DNA from 3 places in the Cytobacillus sp. QJM3NY_8 genome. Region 3 is predicted to be linked to each of the others. Evidence: a T-box and tRNA genes for the amino acid it is inferred to sense, from the RefSeq annotation. Region 3 holds a T-box; the other regions hold tRNA genes.

Region 1 (6,066 bases), 840 kb from region 3:
GGGAGAAGGGGTGCTCATTAGGGTGAATAGCCCTGATGAGCCGCAGTGAATAGGCCCAGGCGACTGTTTAGCAAAAACACAGGTCTCTGCGAAGCCGCAAGGCGAAGTATAGGGGCTGACGCCTGCCCGGTGCTGGAAGGTTAAGAGGAGAGGTTAGCGCAAGCGAAGCTTTGAATCGAAGCCCCAGTAAACGGCGGCCGTAACTATAACGGTCCTAAGGTAGCGAAATTCCTTGTCGGGTAAGTTCCGACCCGCACGAAAGGCGTAACGATCTGGGCACTGTCTCAACGAGAGACTCGGTGAAATTATAGTACCTGTGAAGATGCAGGTTACCCGCGACAGGACGGAAAGACCCCGTGGAGCTTTACTGTAGCCTGATATTGAATTTTGGTACAGCTTGTACAGGATAGGTAGGAGCCTGAGAAGCCGGAGCGCCAGCTTCGGTGGAGGCGTCGGTGGGATACTACCCTGGCTGTATTGAAATTCTAACCCGCGCCCCTTATCGGGGCGGGAGACAGTGTCAGGTGGGCAGTTTGACTGGGGCGGTCGCCTCCTAAAAAGTAACGGAGGCGCCCAAAGGTTCCCTCAGAATGGTTGGAAATCATTCGCAGAGTGTAAAGGCACAAGGGAGCTTGACTGCGAGACCTACAAGTCGAGCAGGGACGAAAGTCGGGCTTAGTGATCCGGTGGTTCCGCATGGAAGGGCCATCGCTCAACGGATAAAAGCTACCCCGGGGATAACAGGCTTATCTCCCCCAAGAGTCCACATCGACGGGGAGGTTTGGCACCTCGATGTCGGCTCATCGCATCCTGGGGCTGTAGTCGGTCCCAAGGGTTGGGCTGTTCGCCCATTAAAGCGGTACGCGAGCTGGGTTCAGAACGTCGTGAGACAGTTCGGTCCCTATCCGTCGTGGGCGCAGGAAATTTGAGAGGAGCTGTCCTTAGTACGAGAGGACCGGGATGGACGCACCGCTGGTGTACCAGTTGTCTTGCCAAAGGCATCGCTGGGTAGCTATGTGCGGAAGGGATAAGTGCTGAAAGCATCTAAGCATGAAGCCCCCCTCGAGATGAGATTTCCCATAGCGTCAAGCTAGTAAGATCCCTGAAAGATGATCAGGTTGATAGGTCAGAGGTGGAAGCGTGGCGACATGTGGAGCTGACTGATACTAATCGATCGAGGACTTAACCAAAACGAAAAGTGGAGGCGACTGTTCAACTTCGAGAGACGTTGGAGAGCCGGCCATTCAAATCCTGTTTTTGGGATTTGGAGGGACGGATCGAAACGGCCGAGAAGTTAGGAGCCGAAGCTAGACAAGTCATTGGTGAATACTCGGCAAATGCTTCTTCATGCATTATCTAGTTTTGAGAGAATGAAAAATATGAAATTTTCTCTTGAAAAATCCTAAAAAGACGGTATAATAAAACTTGTCTTTGGAAAATAGTCTGGTGGCGATAGCGAGAAAGTCACACCCGTTCCCATACCGAACACGGAAGTTAAGCTTCTCAGCGCCGATGGTAGTTAGGGGCTGTCCCCTTGTGAGAGTAGGACGTTGCCGGGCGTTAATAATGGAGGATTAGCTCAGCTGGGAGAGCATCTGCCTTACAAGCAGAGGGTCGGCGGTTCGATCCCGTCATCCTCCACCATTAATTTAAATGTACAAGCTGCCGGTGTAGCTCAATTGGTAGAGCAACTGACTTGTAATCAGTAGGTTGGGGGTTCAAGTCCTCTCGCCGGCACCATTTCAACGAGCCATTAGCTCAGTCGGTAGAGCAGATTGCAGCATCAGTGAATTTCTACATCCGAATAGCAATCTGTGACAAAGCGTTTAGCTTTGGAACATCTGACTGCACATAACAGGCTTTAGGTAGTCTCATAAAATTATGAGCCATTAGCTCAGTCGGTAGAGCATCTGACTTTTAATCAGAGGGTCGAAGGTTCGAGTCCTTCATGGCTCACCATTTTAATTTCATATTGCGGGTGTGGCGGAATTGGCAGACGCACCAGACTTAGGATCTGGCGCCGCAAGGCGTGGGGGTTCGACTCCCTTCACCCGCACCATTCTTTATGCGGAAGTAGTTCAGTGGTAGAACATCACCTTGCCAAGGTGGGGGTCGCGGGTTCGAATCCCGTCTTCCGCTCCATTTATTGCCGGGGTGGCGGAACTGGCAGACGCACAGGACTTAAAATCCTGCGGTAGGTGACTACCGTACCGGTTCGATTCCGGTCCTCGGCACCAGTAGAATTTAACATTGCGCCCGTAGCTCAATTGGATAGAGCGTTTGACTACGGATCAAAAGGTTAGGGGTTCGACTCCTCTCGGGCGCGCCATTATATACGGGGAGTAGCTCAGCTTGGTAGAGCACTTGGTTTGGGACCAAGGGGTCGCAGGTTCGAATCCTGTCTTCCCGACCATTTATTATTGGGGCCTTAGCTCAGCTGGGAGAGCGCCTGCTTTGCACGCAGGAGGTCAGCGGTTCGATCCCGCTAGGCTCCACCATAAATATTTTAACACTTCGGCGGTGTAGCTCAGCTGGCTAGAGCGTACGGTTCATACCCGTGAGGTCGGGGGTTCGATCCCCTCCGCCGCTACCATTTAATTCATCGATGCTGGACCTTTAGCTCAGCTGGTTAGAGCAGACGGCTCATAACCGTCCGGTCGTAGGTTCGAGTCCTACAAGGTCCACCATTTTCATTTATACGGAGGAATACCCAAGTCCGGCTGAAGGGATCGGTCTTGAAAACCGACAGGCGGGTCAAACCGCGCAGGGGTTCGAATCCCCTTTCCTCCTCCATATATTTAATAATATTATCGCGGGGTGGAGCAGTCCGGTAGCTCGTCGGGCTCATAACCCGAAGGTCGCAGGTTCAAATCCTGCCCCCGCAATCTGGTCCGGTAGTTCAGTTGGTTAGAATGCCTGCCTGTCACGCAGGAGGTCGCGGGTTCGAGTCCCGTCCGGACCGCCATTTTTACAAAAAATAAATAATATGTGGCTCAGTAGCTCAGTCGGTAGAGCAAAGGACTGAAAATCCTTGTGTCGGCGGTTCGATTCCGTCCTGAGCCACCATTTTAGAACCTTATGCGGGTGTAGTTTAGTGGTAAAACCTCAGCCTTCCAAGCTGATGATGAGGGTTCGATTCCCTTCACCCGCTCCAAAATGGGCCTATAGCTCAGCTGGTTAGAGCGCACGCCTGATAAGCGTGAGGTCGATGGTTCGAGTCCATTTAGGCCCACCATTTTATATTATTGTTCCGCAGTAGCTCAGTGGTAGAGCATTCGGCTGTTAACCGAACGGTCGTAGGTTCGAATCCTACCTGCGGAGCCATATATGGGGAAGTACTCAAGTGGCTGAAGAGGCGCCCCTGCTAAGGGTGTAGGTCGGGTAACCGGCGCGAGGGTTCAAATCCCTCCTTCTCCGCCATATTGGCCCCTTGGTCAAGCGGTTAAGACACCGCCCTTTCACGGCGGTAACACGGGTTCGAATCCCGTAGGGGTCATACAAAAAAGCTGTCAACAATTTGTTGGCAGCTTTTTTGTTGTCTTTTCTGTTCCAGCCTGCCCTCGGTTAGTTGCTTCTCTGTTTTTTAATCAAACCTCTCTTCTGCCTTGCTTAATTTATTGCCTGGATTATTCAAATCGATTTCAGAAGATATTCCCGTATAGGGGCCTCTAAACATATCCCCGGTGGCCATAATCTTTCCATCCGGTGCTTCAAATATCGGAATTCTTATTTCATCTTTTGATGCCTCGTTTAATAAAAATTCCTCTTCTTTATTGCTCAAAATATTATTCTCCTTTCATTTTTTGCTTGCATACTTTGTTTTATTTTGTCTAAGTTTACCGGAGATTATGTCGAAGACTGTTAGATTGGGCAGAATGCTATCGGTTTTTAACGGGATTTGAATGTTGTTGTCATAAAATTAAAAAAACTTTTACAAGGATTTTTCTCACGTCTCACGAATATAACAGGAAAGTCAAAAGAAACGACACTGGGTGGGGAGAAGGATGGTAGTGGATACTTTGGTTCCAACCGATTACCAGCTGCATTTGTTCCATGAAGGGACATATTATGAGAGTCACCAGTTATTTGGTGCACATGTAGTTTCAAATGGCGGAGAAGTGATTACCCGTTTTTGCGTATGGGCACCGAACGCTGAAATTATCAGATTAGTCGGTGATTTTAATGATTGGAATGGAGAAGGCTATACCTTACATAGAGTGAATAATGAAGGTGTCTGGTTTATTCAGCTGGATGGAAACATGGAAGGTGCCTTGTATAAGTATGAAATTGAAACAAAGAAAGGGGAAGTGGTATTAAAGGCTGATCCTTATAGCTTTTTTTCAGAAGTAAGGCCCAATACAGCATCTATAGTATATTCGCTTGACGGATATCAGTGGAATGACAGCAAATGGATGCAAAAAAAAGAAATGAAGCCTATTTATACGGAGCCTGCAGTCATTTATGAAGTTCATCTGGGTTCGTGGAAGCAAAAAGAGTCTGGAAGTCTGTTTACATACAGGGAGCTTGCAGATGAACTCATTCCTTATGTGGTGGAGCATGGGTTTACGCATATAGAATTGCTTCCTCTAATTGAGCATCCGCTCGACGCTTCCTGGGGCTATCAGGGAACAGGTTATTACTCTGTTACAAGCCGTTACGGCAGCCCGCATGATTTTATGTATTTTGTTGATCAGTGCCATCAGCAGGGTGTTGGGGTCATTCTGGACTGGGTACCGGGACACTTCTGCAAAGATGCCCACGGCCTTTACCAGTTTGATGGATCGTATTTGTATGAGTATGAAACAGAAGGCGACAGAGAGAACCGAGTATGGGGGACAGCTAATTTTGACCTGAGCAAAAATGAAGTTCAAAGCTTTCTTATTTCCAACGCTGTTTTTTGGATGGAAAAATATCATATTGATGGCTTTCGGGTTGATGCGGTGGCTAATATTATCTATTGGCCTAACCGGGATGGAAAGACAGAAAATCCATTCGGCACCCGTTTTCTGCAAAACTTAAATAAAGTTGTTTCGCAATATGATTCTTCCTTTCTCATGATGGCAGAGGATTCAACAGACTGGCCGCAAGTGACTGCACCAGTCCATTATGGAGGGCTGGGTTTTCATTACAAGTGGAATATGGGCTGGATGAATGACGTTCTTACATATATGGAAACAGCACCTGAGAGGCGATCTGATGTTCATGGAAAGATGACTTTTTCGCTTTTGTATGCTTTTACGGAAAACTTCATATTGCCTTTTTCACATGATGAAGTTGTCCATGGAAAGAAATCGCTGCTTGATAAAATGCCCGGAGATTACTGGCAAAAATTTGCGCAATTCAGGCTCCTGCTTGGCTACATGATTGCCCACCCCGGCAAGAAGCTTCTTTTCATGGGGAGCGAACTTGGGCAGTTTTCCGAATGGAAAGACAAAGAACAGCTTGATTGGCATCTGCTTGATTACGAGATGCATAAAAAGGCAAATGATTATGTGAAAGAATTAATAAAGGTTTATAAACGTTCAAAGGCTCTTTTTGAGCTTGATCACCTTCAGGATGGCTTTGAATGGATTGATTGTCATAATGCAGACCAATCCATCTTTTCCTTTATCAGAAAAGGCTCAAAAGTGGATGATTTTCTTGTGATTGTCTGCAATTTCACACCTGCTTTCTACCCTAATTATCGTATTGGAATTCCAAAGGCGGGGTCTTATAGGGAAATACTCAACAGTGATAGTGATAGCTTTGGAGGATCAAATAGCACCAACAAGAGGGTCCTTAAGACTGAGGAAAAAGAGTTTCACGGCAAGCCGTTCAGTTTGGAAATGTCTATTCCGCCATTTGGCATTTCAATCTTACGCCCTGTAAAACATCGGAAGGAGAGGAAGGGAAATGGGAAAGAAAAAGTGCGTCGCAATGTTATTAGCAGGAGGGAAAGGGAGCAGGCTTAGTTCTCTAACAAAAAGTCTTGCGAAACCTGCAGTGCCATTTGGAGGGAAATACCGGATTATTGATTTTACATTGAGCAATTGCACCAATTCCGGAATTGATACAGTCGGTGTTCTT
Region 2 (6,066 bases), 240 kb from region 3:
CGTGAAATCCGCAATGAACTAACTGAAAAAGCAGAAGAACAGGCGATCATGATTTTTTCTGAAAATCTCAGAAAACTGCTGCTTCAGCCCCCATTAAAAGGCAAGATAGTACTTGGTGTAGACCCTGCCTACAGAACTGGCTGCAAGCTTGCAGTTGTAGATGAAACTGGAAAAGTACTTGATATCGGTGTCATATATCCGCATCCTCCTGTTTCCAAAACGAAACAAGCACGAGAGAAAGTAGTTCATATTCTAAACACCTACAAAGTAGAAATGGTTGCCATCGGCAATGGAACCGCCTCAAGGGAAACCGAGCAGTTCATCGCTGACATTTTAAAGGACATGAAAGAGGAGATATTCTACCTAATTGTCAATGAAGCAGGGGCGAGCGTATATTCTGCCTCAGACCTTGCCAGAGAAGAGTTTCCTGATTTTCAGGTGGAAGAAAGGAGTGCTGTATCCATCGCCCGCCGCCTCCAGGATCCTCTTGCAGAATTGGTTAAGATTGATCCCAAGTCCGTGGGGGTTGGCCAATATCAGCATGACGTATCTCAGAAAAAGCTGTCAGAATCACTCTCTTTTGTTGTAGAGACAGCGGTAAACCAAGTGGGTGTCAATGTAAATACAGCTTCATCTTCGCTGCTGCAGCATGTAGCTGGCCTTTCAAAAACAGTTGCTGTGAATATAATCAAGAAACGAGAAGAAGAAGGGAAATTTACAGACCGCAAGCAGTTGAAAAAGATTCCGCGCCTTGGCGCCAAAACCTATGAACAGGCAATAGGCTTCCTGCGGATTATCGATGGGAAAGAACCTCTGGACCGGACTGGTATACACCCTGAAACGTATGCAGTAGTAAATAAATTGCTTGCTAATCTCGGCTTTAAATCCAGTGACCTTGGAACACAATCATTAAGGGAAGCACTAAAAGGCATAAATATCAGCCAGACAGCCCGGGAGCTTGAAATTGGTGAACTTACACTGAGAGATATTATTGATGCCTTAATGAGACCTGAAAGGGATCCGCGTGATGAGCTGCCAAAGCCGCTCCTAAAGAAAGAAGTCCTGAAACTTGAGGATCTGCAGGAAGGGATGGAGCTTCAAGGGACAGTGAGAAATGTTGTCGACTTTGGTGCATTCGTTGATATCGGAGTCAAACAGGATGGCCTTGTTCATATATCCAAACTTAGCCGCCAATTTGTCAAACATCCGCTGGATGTCGTGTCCGTTGGGGATGTAGTAACAGTCTGGGTTGATTCTGTTGATAAGCACAAGGGAAGAGTCGCCTTAACTATGCTTGACCAAACTAATTAACATTCCTTTGTTTTGCTGGCTTAAATGGCTTGTTCTTCGAGTCATAAGCCAAATCACGCCGGAAATCAATATTTCTAGCGTGATTTGGCCTATGCTTGTGAGGTTTTCAAAGGGCTGTAGCTGCTTTTAGCTGGTATATCTCAGGCTCGCCATATTTTATGAGCAGTGTTTCTTTCTATAGAAAAACCAGCACTGATTCAGCAGCTTGATCTGATACCGGTCCTTTTCATAAAAAGCACGCTGGATTTGGTTTTGAAACCATACAGGCATCTGATTTACCTCCCGTGTATTGGAATCTGATAATCGCTCCCTAGGGCAGCAAAGCGAGTTCAGAGCTATAATAGGTATATATAATGTATGCTATAATAGGTTGTCATGTTTATGATAAGAGAGGAAAAACATTGTTATGAATGACCAGGAGCTTCAGACACTTGTTGAAAAGATATCCTTAGAAAGTTTCGGCAAGCCCTTTCGCCATCAGGCTTATTTTAATTCACGCCTCAGGTCGACTGGCGGAAGATATATGCTGAGTTCACATCATGTTGAAATAAACAAAAAGTATTATGAGCAGCTTGGGGTCGGAGAATTAGAAGGTATTATTAAGCACGAGCTTTGTCATTATCATTTGCATTTAGAAGGAAAAGGATATAAACATCGTGATCAGGATTTCAGAATGCTAATGAAAAAAGTGGGAGCACCTCGATTTTGTTCGGCCTTGCCTGATTATCCAAAAACAAATAGATCTGCTAAGATTCTTGTTTATATGTGTAAGGAATGCGGTCAAACTTATCAAAGAAAAAGAATGGTTGATACGAGGAAATATGTTTGCGGTAAATGCAAGGGGAAATTAGTTTTAAAAAAGAATTGACATTAGATTAAGTACACTTTATATTTAATAATTGTCGCAGGACAAAATAGGATAAACGGCTAATAAATTCTTCTAAAAACAAGCTTGACTTTTATAGCCTCCGTCCTTATAATATGAAGAGTCGATAAGATGTTAACTGTTTTATCGATAAAGTTCATTATTATTCCGCAGTAGCTCAGTGGTAGAGCATTCGGCTGTTAACCGAACGGTCGCAGGTTCGAATCCTGCCTGCGGAGCCATATTTGGGGAAGTACTCAAGTGGCTGAAGAGGCGCCCCTGCTAAGGGTGTAGGTCGCGTAAGCGGCGCGAGGGTTCAAATCCCTCCTTCTCCGCCAGAAAATTCTCACAATGGCCCGTTGGTCAAGCGGTTAAGACACCGCCCTTTCACGGCGGTAACACGGGTTCGAATCCCGTACGGGTCACTTTTTTTGTTTCCGACGGTTTTATGTGGATGGTCCCGTGGTGTAGCGGTTAACATGCCTGCCTGTCACGCAGGAGATCGCGGGTTCGATTCCCGTCGGGACCGCCATTTGTTATTGGGCTATAGCCAAGCGGTAAGGCACCGGACTTTGACTCCGTCACTCGCAGGTTCGAATCCTGCTAGCCCAGCCATTTTTGATGAGCCATTAGCTCAGTCGGTAGAGCATCTGACTTTTAATCAGAGGGTCGAAGGTTCGAGTCCTTCATGGCTCACCATTTTAATTTCATATTGCGGGTGTGGCGGAATTGGCAGACGCACCAGACTTAGGATCTGGCGCCGCAAGGCGTGGGGGTTCGACTCCCTTCACCCGCACCATTAATTACCATTGAGATAAGTGCTACGTTTTGGTATGATGTTACTTGTCGCTTCATTAAGCGGTCGTGGCGGAATGGCAGACGCGCTAGGTTGAGGGCCTAGTGGGGGCAACCCCGTGGAGGTTCAAGTCCTCTCGGCCGCACCAAAAAAAGTTGTTGACTTTTGAAATCTAGGTTGATATAATATAAGAGTTGCTTTAAAAGATGCGCCCGTAGCTCAATTGGATAGAGCGTTTGACTACGGATCAAAAGGTTAGGGGTTCGACTCCTCTCGGGCGCGCCATATTACGGGGAGTAGCTCAGCTTGGTAGAGCACTTGGTTTGGGACCAAGGGGTCGCAGGTTCGAATCCTGTCTTCCCGACCATTCGGGAAACAATAATTTTATATGCGGGTGTAGTTTAGTGGTAAAACCTCAGCCTTCCAAGCTGATGATGAGGGTTCGATTCCCTTCACCCGCTCCAAACTTTCTGATTGATCTTTGAAAACTGAACGAACAAAAACGTCAACGTTAATTCTTTAGTCTTTTTTGAAAAGACAACTTATGAGCTTAATCAACTCTTATATGGAGAGTTTGATCCTGGCTCAGGACGAACGCTGGCGGCGTGCCTAATACATGCAAGTCGAGCGGACAGATGGGAGCTTGCTCCCTGAAGTCAGCGGCGGACGGGTGAGTAACACGTGGGCAACCTGCCTGTAAGACTGGGATAACTCCGGGAAACCGGGGCTAATACCGGATAATTCTTTCCCTCACATGAAGGAAAGCTGAAAGATGGTTTCGGCTATCACTTACAGATGGGCCCGCGGCGCATTAGCTAGTTGGTGAGGTAACGGCTCACCAAGGCAACGATGCGTAGCCGACCTGAGAGGGTGATCGGCCACACTGGGACTGAGACACGGCCCAGACTCCTACGGGAGGCAGCAGTAGGGAATCTTCCGCAATGGACGAAAGTCTGACGGAGCAACGCCGCGTGAGTGATGAAGGTTTTCGGATCGTAAAACTCTGTTGTTAGGGAAGAATAAGTACCGGAGTAACTGCCGGTACCTTGACGGTACCTAACCAGAAAGCCACGGCTAACTACGTGCCAGCAGCCGCGGTAATACGTAGGTGGCAAGCGTTGTCCGGAATTATTGGGCGTAAAGCGCGCGCAGGCGGTTCCTTAAGTCTGATGTGAAAGCCCCCGGCTCAACCGGGGAGGGTCATTGGAAACTGGGGAACTTGAGTGCAGAAGAGAAGAGTGGAATTCCACGTGTAGCGGTGAAATGCGTAGAGATGTGGAGGAACACCAGTGGCGAAGGCGACTCTTTGGTCTGTAACTGACGCTGAGGCGCGAAAGCGTGGGGAGCAAACAGGATTAGATACCCTGGTAGTCCACGCCGTAAACGATGAGTGCTAAGTGTTAGAGGGTTTCCGCCCTTTAGTGCTGCAGCAAACGCATTAAGCACTCCGCCTGGGGAGTACGGCCGCAAGGCTGAAACTCAAAGGAATTGACGGGGGCCCGCACAAGCGGTGGAGCATGTGGTTTAATTCGAAGCAACGCGAAGAACCTTACCAGGTCTTGACATCTCCTGACAACCCTAGAGATAGGGCGTTCCCCTTCGGGGGACAGGATGACAGGTGGTGCATGGTTGTCGTCAGCTCGTGTCGTGAGATGTTGGGTTAAGTCCCGCAACGAGCGCAACCCTTGATCTTAGTTGCCAGCATTCAGTTGGGCACTCTAAGGTGACTGCCGGTGACAAACCGGAGGAAGGTGGGGATGACGTCAAATCATCATGCCCCTTATGACCTGGGCTACACACGTGCTACAATGGATGGTACAAAGGGCTGCGAGACCGCGAGGTTAAGCGAATCCCATAAAACCATTCTCAGTTCGGATTGCAGGCTGCAACTCGCCTGCATGAAGCCGGAATCGCTAGTAATCGCGGATCAGCATGCCGCGGTGAATACGTTCCCGGGCCTTGTACACACCGCCCGTCACACCACGAGAGTTTGTAACACCCGAAGTCGGTGGGGTAACCTTTTGGAGCCAGCCGCCTAAGGTGGGACAGATGATTGGGGTGAAGTCGTAACAAGGTAGCCGTATCGGAAGGTGCGGCTGGATCACCTCCTTTCTAAGGATATTTACATGAAACGTGACGCGTTTTGTTCGTTCAGTTTTGAGAGTTCAATCTCTCAATGAAAGATTCGTTCTTTGAAAACTAGATAATGATAATGAAGAAGCAATAACCGAGTAATCGCCATCTTAGTTTTTTTCTCTTATTTTGAAAATAAGTAAGAGCACAAACCATGAGGACGATGAGCGGCAAGGAGATCAAGGAAGCGACCGAGTGAGCACCGGAGCGTACTTCAGTAACGTGAGGAGCGGAGCGAGAGAGCTGACGCAGAGATCCGCAGTCGATCAGCGGCCGAAGTAGGTTAAGTTAGAAAGGGCGCACGGTGAATGCCTTGGCACTAGGAGCCGATGAAGGACGGTACTAACACCGATATGCTTCGGGGAGCTGTAAGTAAGCTTTGATCCGGAGATTTCCGAATGGGGAAACCCCCTATCCGTAATGGGATAGGATCTTTACCTGAATACATAGGGTATAGAAGGCAGACCCGGGGAACTGAAACATCTAAGTACCCGGAGGAAGAGAAAGCAAACGCGATTCCCTGAGTAGCGGCGAGCGAAACGGGATTAGCCCAAACCAAGAGGCTTGCCTCTTGGGGTTGTAGGACACTCTACACGGAGTTACAAAGGAACGAGGTAAATGAACAGGTCTGGAAAGGCCGGCCAGAGAAGGTAAAAGCCCTGTAGTTGAAACTTCGTTCCCTCCAGAGTGGATCCTGAGTACGGCGGGACACGAGAAATCCCGTCGGAAGCAGGGAGGACCATCTCCCAAGGCTAAATACTACCTAGTGACCGATAGTGAACCAGTACCGTGAGGGAAAGGTGAAAAGCACCCCGGAAGGGGAGTGAAAGAGATCCTGAAACCGTGTGCCTACAAGTAGTTAGAGCCCGTTAATGGGTGATAGCGTGCCTTTTGTAGAATGAACCGGCGAGTTACGATTACATGCGAGGTTAAGTTGATGAGACGGAGCCGCAGCGAAAGC
Region 3 (6,066 bases):
CATGAACGCTAAAGGTGCGAATGGTCAGGCTACTTACAAATCCAGATTCGATGAAACAAAAAAAATGTTCGACTTTGGTTTCAGCAACTTCACGAAAGAAGAAATCGTTCCTGCCAACTATCAGGTGAAAGGCCAGAAAACAGTGCCTGTTACAAAAGGCAAAGAGGACAAAGTAAAGATTTCTTCTAAAGATGCAATCGAAATGGTTGTAAGAAACGGGGAAAAAGAAAACTATAAGCCTGTTCTTGTTCTTGATAAAGAGAAATTAAATGAAAACGGCGAATTGACAGCTCCTATTAAAAAAGGAGAAAAAATCGGCTATCTAACGATTGAATCGAAAGAGGACGGGAAGATTGAGTTCTTGTCCGATAAAGGCAAAGGCAATATTCAAGTGGATGTCGTAGCCGCTGAAAGTGTTGAAAAAGCAAACTGGTTCGTGCTGACTATGCGCAGCATCGGAGGTTTCTTCGGGGATGTTTGGGGAAGTGTTTCCTCAACTGTAAAAGGTTGGTTTTAAGAAAAAGGGCTTTCCTGTCTTGACAGGAGCCCTTTTTCATTGCATATTTTCAATAGGGAAAATTCCTAGTAAAATAATCTATTTTCCTTTTTTTGAAAAATGATTTTTATCATAATATTTAACCCATCCAAAGCAGATGGTATTTACGAAGGGGGATAAACATGAAGACAGGTACAGATCGTGTTAAACGGGGAATGGCAGAAATGCAAAAAGGCGGCGTTATTATGGACGTTGTTAACGCCGAGCAGGCAAAAATCGCAGAAGAAGCTGGTGCAGTAGCAGTTATGGCACTTGAACGCGTTCCTTCTGATATCCGTGCAGCCGGCGGTGTGGCACGCATGGCAGATCCGCGTATTATGGAAGAAGTAATGGGTGCAGTTTCAATCCCGGTAATGGCAAAAGCGCGTATCGGCCATATTGTAGAAGCTCGTCTGCTTGAAGCGATGGGTGTCGATTACATAGATGAGAGTGAAGTTTTAACTCCTGCTGATGAAGAATACCATCTTAATAAAAGAGACTACACAGTTCCATTCGTTTGCGGATGCCGTGACTTAGGCGAAGCAGCACGCCGTATTGGTGAAGGTGCTTCCATGCTTCGCACAAAGGGTGAGCCTGGAACTGGAAACATCGTTGAAGCTGTCCGCCATATCCGCAAGGTGAATGCACAGGTGCGCAAGGTTGTCGGCATGAACGAAGATGAATTAATGACAGAAGCTAAGCTTCTGGGAGCGCCATATGAGCTTCTTTTGGAAATCAAGAGCCTTGGACGCCTTCCAGTCGTAAACTTCGCAGCAGGCGGCGTTGCAACACCTGCAGATGCAGCTCTAATGATGGAGCTTGGTGCTGATGGAGTGTTCGTAGGATCAGGCATCTTCAAATCTGAAAACCCTGCGAAATTTGCACGTGCCATTGTGGAAGCAACTACACATTACCAGGACTACAAATTAATTGCTGAACTTTCAAAAGAACTAGGCACACCGATGAAGGGAATTGAAATTTCTTCATTGGCTCCTGAAGCTCGTATGCAGGAGCGCGGCTGGTAAGGAGAATTGAACATGATAAAGGTTGGAGTATTAGGGCTGCAGGGCGCGGTCAGAGAGCATGTTCTTTCTGTAGAAGCATCCGGCGCCGAAGCTGTAGTCATCAAACGCAAAGAGCAGCTTGACGAGGTAGACGGGCTTATCTTGCCTGGCGGCGAAAGCACGACCATGAGACGCTTGATTGATAAATATGATTTTATGGACAGCCTTAAGGAGTTTGCGCAATCAGGAAAGCCGATGTTCGGGACATGTGCAGGCTTAATTCTTCTTGCGAATAATATCATTGGCTATGATGAACCGCATATCGGTGTGATGGACGTCCAGGTGGAAAGAAATTCATTTGGCCGCCAGCGCGAAAGCTTCGAGGCGGATGTTGATATTGCCGGAGTGGCAGAAGATTTTGCAGCTGTATTCATTCGTGCACCGCATATTGTGGAGGCTGGAGAGAATGTTGAAATCCTGGCCAAGCACAATGGCCGGATTGTGGCGGCGCGCGAAGGCAGATTCCTCGGATGCTCATTCCATCCGGAACTAACGGATGACCATCGCCTGACAGGCTATTTCGTTGAAATGATCAAAGAGTCCAAGCAATTAACAATTTGAATATTTTGGTTGCAAATGGAACATAATTGTAGTACATTATGAATTACAAAATTCTTATAGCTGAAAAGCAATGAGAGGAACTAGTAACAGGACTTTGTTCTAAAAGAGAGCCGGTGGCTGGTGGAAACCGGTGAATAAACCCTGTGAATCCATCCTCGAGCAAAGCATGGAACACCCGGTACTACTCGGGAAAAGTAAATGCTTTCGGTTAAAACCGTTATGGATTTAAGGTGGAAAGCTCATGCTTTCAACTAGGGTGGCAACGCGGGTAACTCTCGTCCCTTTTTTGGGGACGGGAGTTTTTTGTGTTTTAAACTATTTTCAGGAGGTACTAAAAAATGCTGGACATTAAGTTTTTAAGAGCCAATTTTGAAGAAGTGAAAAACAAGCTTCAGCACCGTGGCGAAGATTTAACCGATCTTGGAAAATTCGAAGATCTGGATGTAAAAAGACGTGAGCTAATTGTAGAAGCAGAACAGCTGAAGAGCAAAAGAAATGAAGTATCCCAGCAGGTGGCTGCCTTAAAGCGCGAAAAGCAGGATGCAGACCATTTAATCGCTGAAATGAGAGAAGTCGGCGATAAAATCAAGGCATTGGATGAGGAGCTCCGTACAGTCGAGGAAGAATTGGACCAATTGCTGCTGAGCATTCCGAACATTCCGCATGAAAGTGTGCCTGTCGGCGAAACAGAAGATGATAATGTGGAAATCCGCAAATGGGGAGAAGTCCGTGAATTTGATTTCGAGCCAAAGCCGCACTGGGATGTTGCGACAGATCTTGATCTCCTTGATTTCGAACGTGCGAGCAAAGTAACAGGCAGCCGCTTTGTATTCTACAAAGGCCTTGGTGCCCGCCTTGAGCGAGCCTTATTCAACTTCATGCTTGATTTGCACACAGACGAGCATGGCTATAAGGAGGTTCTTCCTCCGTACATGGTTAACCGTGCAAGCATGACAGGAACAGGACAGCTTCCGAAATTCGAGGAAGATGCATTCCTAATTGAAAGCGAAGATTATTTTCTGATTCCAACCGCTGAGGTGCCTGTCACCAATATGCATAGGGAAGAGATTCTGAATGCAGACGAGCTTCCGATAAACTATGCGGCATTTAGTGCATGCTTCCGTTCTGAAGCGGGTTCTGCCGGCCGTGACACTCGCGGGCTTATCCGCCAGCACCAGTTTAACAAAGTCGAGCTTGTGAAATTTGTTAAGCCAGAAGAGTCTTATGAGGAACTTGAAAAGCTGACAGGACACGCGGAAAAAGTCCTTCAGATGCTTGGCCTTCCATACCGTGTGATGAGCATGTGTACGGGCGATCTTGGATTCACAGCTGCGAAGAAATACGATATCGAAGTTTGGATTCCAAGCTATAACACGTATAGAGAAATATCTTCTTGCAGTAACTTTGAAGGATTCCAGGCAAGACGTGCAAATATCCGCTTCCGCCGCGAGGCAAAAGGCAAGCCGGAGCATGTGCACACACTGAATGGATCTGGCCTTGCGATCGGCCGCACGGTGGCAGCTATTCTAGAAAATTATCAGCAGGCTGACGGAAGTGTCATCATTCCGGAGGTATTGCGTCCGTATATGGGCAATCGCGAAGTTATAAAGCCTTAATTGAAGAGCGGGTTTTGATCCGCTCTTTTTTTTATAAAAATAATGTTGACATGCCTATTTAGAAATGATATAGTATTTCTTGTCGATGCGGAGGAATACCCAAGTCTGGCTGAAGGGATCGGTCTTGAAAACCGACAGGCGGGTCAAACCGCGCAGGGGTTCGAATCCCCTTTCCTCCTCCATTTTAATTGACATCTAACACGCGCATAAAAATTGGAGATACATAAAACCGCTGATGATCAGCGGTTTTTTTGTTATATAATTTCATTCTGTTGAAATTGACAGATAAAAATATTTTTTGGAGGACCGGGGAAAGAATTTCGTCAGCGATTCTCATTTCTGCTAAGTACTCGGGGCCATTAATCAAACAGCAAAAAACCGCCTAAATGGCGGTTATTTTTTTAATAATTGAGTTTGTCTTAAAAAGTAAGAAATGCGCTCTACAATCGGCTCAATGGATTGCTCATTCTGAATGATGTCATAGTCATTGATATTCAGGCGCAGGACCGGGCATGCGTTAAAGCTGTTAATCCAATTTTCATAGCGCTGGTGCATTTCTTCCCAGTAGGAAATAGGTGTCTGCTGCTCCATCGGACGGCCGCGCTCCTGGATGCGGGAAAGAATATCATCAAGGGATCCTTCCAGATAAATAAGCAAATCAGGGTGCGGGAAATAAGGTGTCATCACCATCGCATCAAATAAGCTGGTGTAAGTTTCGTAATCTACCTTTGACATGGTGCCTTTTTCATAATGCATTCTCGCAAATATGCCGGTGTCTTCATAAATGGATCGGTCCTGAACAAAGCCGCCGCCATATTCGAAGATGCGCTTCTGGTCCTTGAACCGTTCCGCCAGGAAGTATACCTGCAGGTGGAAGCTCCAGCGGTTGAAATCTGCATAGAATTTATCCAGGTAAGGGTTCGTATCAACCTTTTCGAAAGAGGTTCGGAACCCCAGTGCGTCCGCAAGCGCATTGGTCATCGTTGATTTTCCGACTCCGACGGTTCCGGCAATCGTGATCACTGCGTTCGAAGGAATCTCGTATTTTTGCCTTAGATTCATAAGTGTATGCTCCTCTTTTTTAATGATGTCGACAATGTATCGAATATATGCATTAAGTCTGATTCATTTTTCACAAAATCCAGCTGATCTCCATTGAAACGGATCACTGGAATATCCGGGTGCTGCCTCTCGAACTCATTCATAGCCGTTTCATAATCAAGGGATAATTGCTCGAGATATAATGGACTGATATTCTTTTCAATTTCACGGCCCCGCAGCTCGATTCGATCGAGCAGTGTTTCAAGGCTTGCATTGAGATAGATAATGACATTCGGCTTTGGCATATCACCTGTCAGAATGTCATAGATCTTCAAATACTTCTGATACTCATTCTGATTTAATGTGCGCTGGGCAAAAATAAGATTCTTGAAAATATGATAATCAGCCACAACAGGCTTTTTTTGAGCAAGGTAGTGATTGTTGATATCAACCAGCTGTTTGTAGCGGTTGCAGAGGAAAAACATTTCAGTCTGAAAGCTCCATTCCTCAATGTTTTCATAGAATTTACCCAAAAAAGGATTTTCATCAACAATTTCTTTTAAGAGTGCATACTGAAATTTTTCAGAAATCGCTTTAGCGAGAGATGTTTTCCCAACGCCAATCGGCCCCTCTACTGTAATAAAAGGTATTCCCCCCATATTGATCGCCCTCCTGCATTGCTTATTTATCTATAGAAACCATTTATAGGTACGTTCCAAAATGACACAAAGCTTATTTTATCACAGTATGGAGTGGATGGGATATGGAATTTAAGCTGGAAATAAGAAAATAAGAGCATATAGTCTGAAAAATAAAAAAGCTGCCTGTAAGCGGCAGCTGCTGAGAGATCAAGCTCTTTTTGTCACGTTGAAGTTTTCTGTAATCAGAAGCCAATTTTGCGGGAAAGAAAGGCCAAGTTTCCAGTAGCTCATTCCCCGCAGCTTCAGTTCCTTGATTAAATCAAATTTGGCCTGGATGGAGCGGGCATCCTCAAACCAGACCTCGTGCCTTTTGCCGTCAGGTGCTGTGTAATTGAAAAATGGCGCCTGCGCCTGGTAATCATATTGAATGGCTGCATTATTTTCTGCAGCGATTTGTATGGCCTGCTGCGGGCTGACTGCTCTTGCAGTGGTGCCCTGAACAAAAGGAAGCGTCCAGTCATAACCATATAGGTTCTGGCCCATCATAATTTTGGAAGAAGGCATCTCACTAATGGCATATTCTAAAACCTGCCGCACTGGGCCAATCG

What was found. A T-box is a leader RNA that pairs with one kind of tRNA and senses whether it is charged. The one in region 3 lies ahead of serS (serine--tRNA ligase), so its partner is inferred to be a tRNA-Ser.
Region 1: it has a tRNA-Ser gene. The T-box ahead of serS (serine--tRNA ligase) is inferred to sense a tRNA for this amino acid. The anticodon was not compared.
Region 2: it has a tRNA-Ser gene. The T-box ahead of serS (serine--tRNA ligase) is inferred to sense a tRNA for this amino acid. The anticodon was not compared.

Annotation. Positions count from the first base shown of each region.
Region 1 covers NZ_CM149681.1:4,470,325-4,476,390, reverse strand. Annotated here, with positions in the region: rRNA gene AC0VZ9_RS22970 (23S ribosomal RNA) at 1-1,190, shown strand, start outside; rRNA gene rrf (5S ribosomal RNA) at 1,443-1,559, shown strand; tRNA gene AC0VZ9_RS22960 (tRNA-Val) at 1,569-1,644, shown strand; tRNA gene AC0VZ9_RS22955 (tRNA-Thr) at 1,665-1,740, shown strand; tRNA gene AC0VZ9_RS22950 (tRNA-Lys) at 1,884-1,959, shown strand; tRNA gene AC0VZ9_RS22945 (tRNA-Leu) at 1,975-2,059, shown strand; tRNA gene AC0VZ9_RS22940 (tRNA-Gly) at 2,068-2,142, shown strand; tRNA gene AC0VZ9_RS22935 (tRNA-Leu) at 2,149-2,237, shown strand; tRNA gene AC0VZ9_RS22930 (tRNA-Arg) at 2,253-2,329, shown strand; tRNA gene AC0VZ9_RS22925 (tRNA-Pro) at 2,337-2,413, shown strand; tRNA gene AC0VZ9_RS22920 (tRNA-Ala) at 2,423-2,498, shown strand; tRNA gene AC0VZ9_RS22915 (tRNA-Met) at 2,517-2,593, shown strand; tRNA gene AC0VZ9_RS22910 (tRNA-Ile) at 2,611-2,687, shown strand; tRNA gene AC0VZ9_RS22905 (tRNA-Ser) at 2,701-2,793, shown strand; tRNA gene AC0VZ9_RS22900 (tRNA-Met) at 2,812-2,885, shown strand; tRNA gene AC0VZ9_RS22895 (tRNA-Asp) at 2,889-2,965, shown strand; tRNA gene AC0VZ9_RS22890 (tRNA-Phe) at 2,991-3,066, shown strand; tRNA gene AC0VZ9_RS22885 (tRNA-Gly) at 3,081-3,154, shown strand; tRNA gene AC0VZ9_RS22880 (tRNA-Ile) at 3,159-3,235, shown strand; tRNA gene AC0VZ9_RS22875 (tRNA-Asn) at 3,250-3,324, shown strand; tRNA gene AC0VZ9_RS22870 (tRNA-Ser) at 3,330-3,420, shown strand; tRNA gene AC0VZ9_RS22865 (tRNA-Glu) at 3,425-3,496, shown strand; gene AC0VZ9_RS22860 (hypothetical protein) at 3,584-3,781, opposite strand; gene glgB (1,4-alpha-glucan branching enzyme) at 4,005-5,951, shown strand; gene AC0VZ9_RS22850 (glucose-1-phosphate adenylyltransferase) at 5,893-6,066, shown strand, end outside.
Region 2 covers NZ_CM149681.1:261,001-267,066, forward strand. Annotated here, with positions in the region: gene AC0VZ9_RS01430 (Tex family protein) at 1-1,311, shown strand, start outside; gene cmpA (cortex morphogenetic protein CmpA) at 1,468-1,581, opposite strand; gene AC0VZ9_RS01440 (SprT family protein) at 1,718-2,179, shown strand; tRNA gene AC0VZ9_RS01445 (tRNA-Asn) at 2,344-2,418, shown strand; tRNA gene AC0VZ9_RS01450 (tRNA-Ser) at 2,424-2,514, shown strand; tRNA gene AC0VZ9_RS01455 (tRNA-Glu) at 2,530-2,601, shown strand; tRNA gene AC0VZ9_RS01460 (tRNA-Asp) at 2,633-2,708, shown strand; tRNA gene AC0VZ9_RS01465 (tRNA-Gln) at 2,717-2,791, shown strand; tRNA gene AC0VZ9_RS01470 (tRNA-Lys) at 2,800-2,875, shown strand; tRNA gene AC0VZ9_RS01475 (tRNA-Leu) at 2,891-2,975, shown strand; tRNA gene AC0VZ9_RS01480 (tRNA-Leu) at 3,035-3,120, shown strand; tRNA gene AC0VZ9_RS01485 (tRNA-Arg) at 3,181-3,257, shown strand; tRNA gene AC0VZ9_RS01490 (tRNA-Pro) at 3,263-3,339, shown strand; tRNA gene AC0VZ9_RS01495 (tRNA-Gly) at 3,363-3,436, shown strand; rRNA gene AC0VZ9_RS01500 (16S ribosomal RNA) at 3,535-5,084, shown strand; rRNA gene AC0VZ9_RS01505 (23S ribosomal RNA) at 5,387-6,066, shown strand, end outside.
Region 3 covers NZ_CM149681.1:20,338-26,403, forward strand. Annotated here, with positions in the region: gene AC0VZ9_RS00080 (D-alanyl-D-alanine carboxypeptidase family protein) at 1-517, shown strand, start outside; gene pdxS (pyridoxal 5'-phosphate synthase lyase subunit PdxS) at 679-1,560, shown strand; gene pdxT (pyridoxal 5'-phosphate synthase glutaminase subunit PdxT) at 1,573-2,160, shown strand; T-box leader at 2,222-2,446, shown strand; gene serS (serine--tRNA ligase) at 2,499-3,776, shown strand; tRNA gene AC0VZ9_RS00100 (tRNA-Ser) at 3,866-3,958, shown strand; gene AC0VZ9_RS00105 (deoxynucleoside kinase) at 4,170-4,838, opposite strand; gene AC0VZ9_RS00110 (deoxynucleoside kinase) at 4,835-5,476, opposite strand; gene AC0VZ9_RS00115 (LysM peptidoglycan-binding domain-containing protein) at 5,666-6,066, opposite strand, start outside.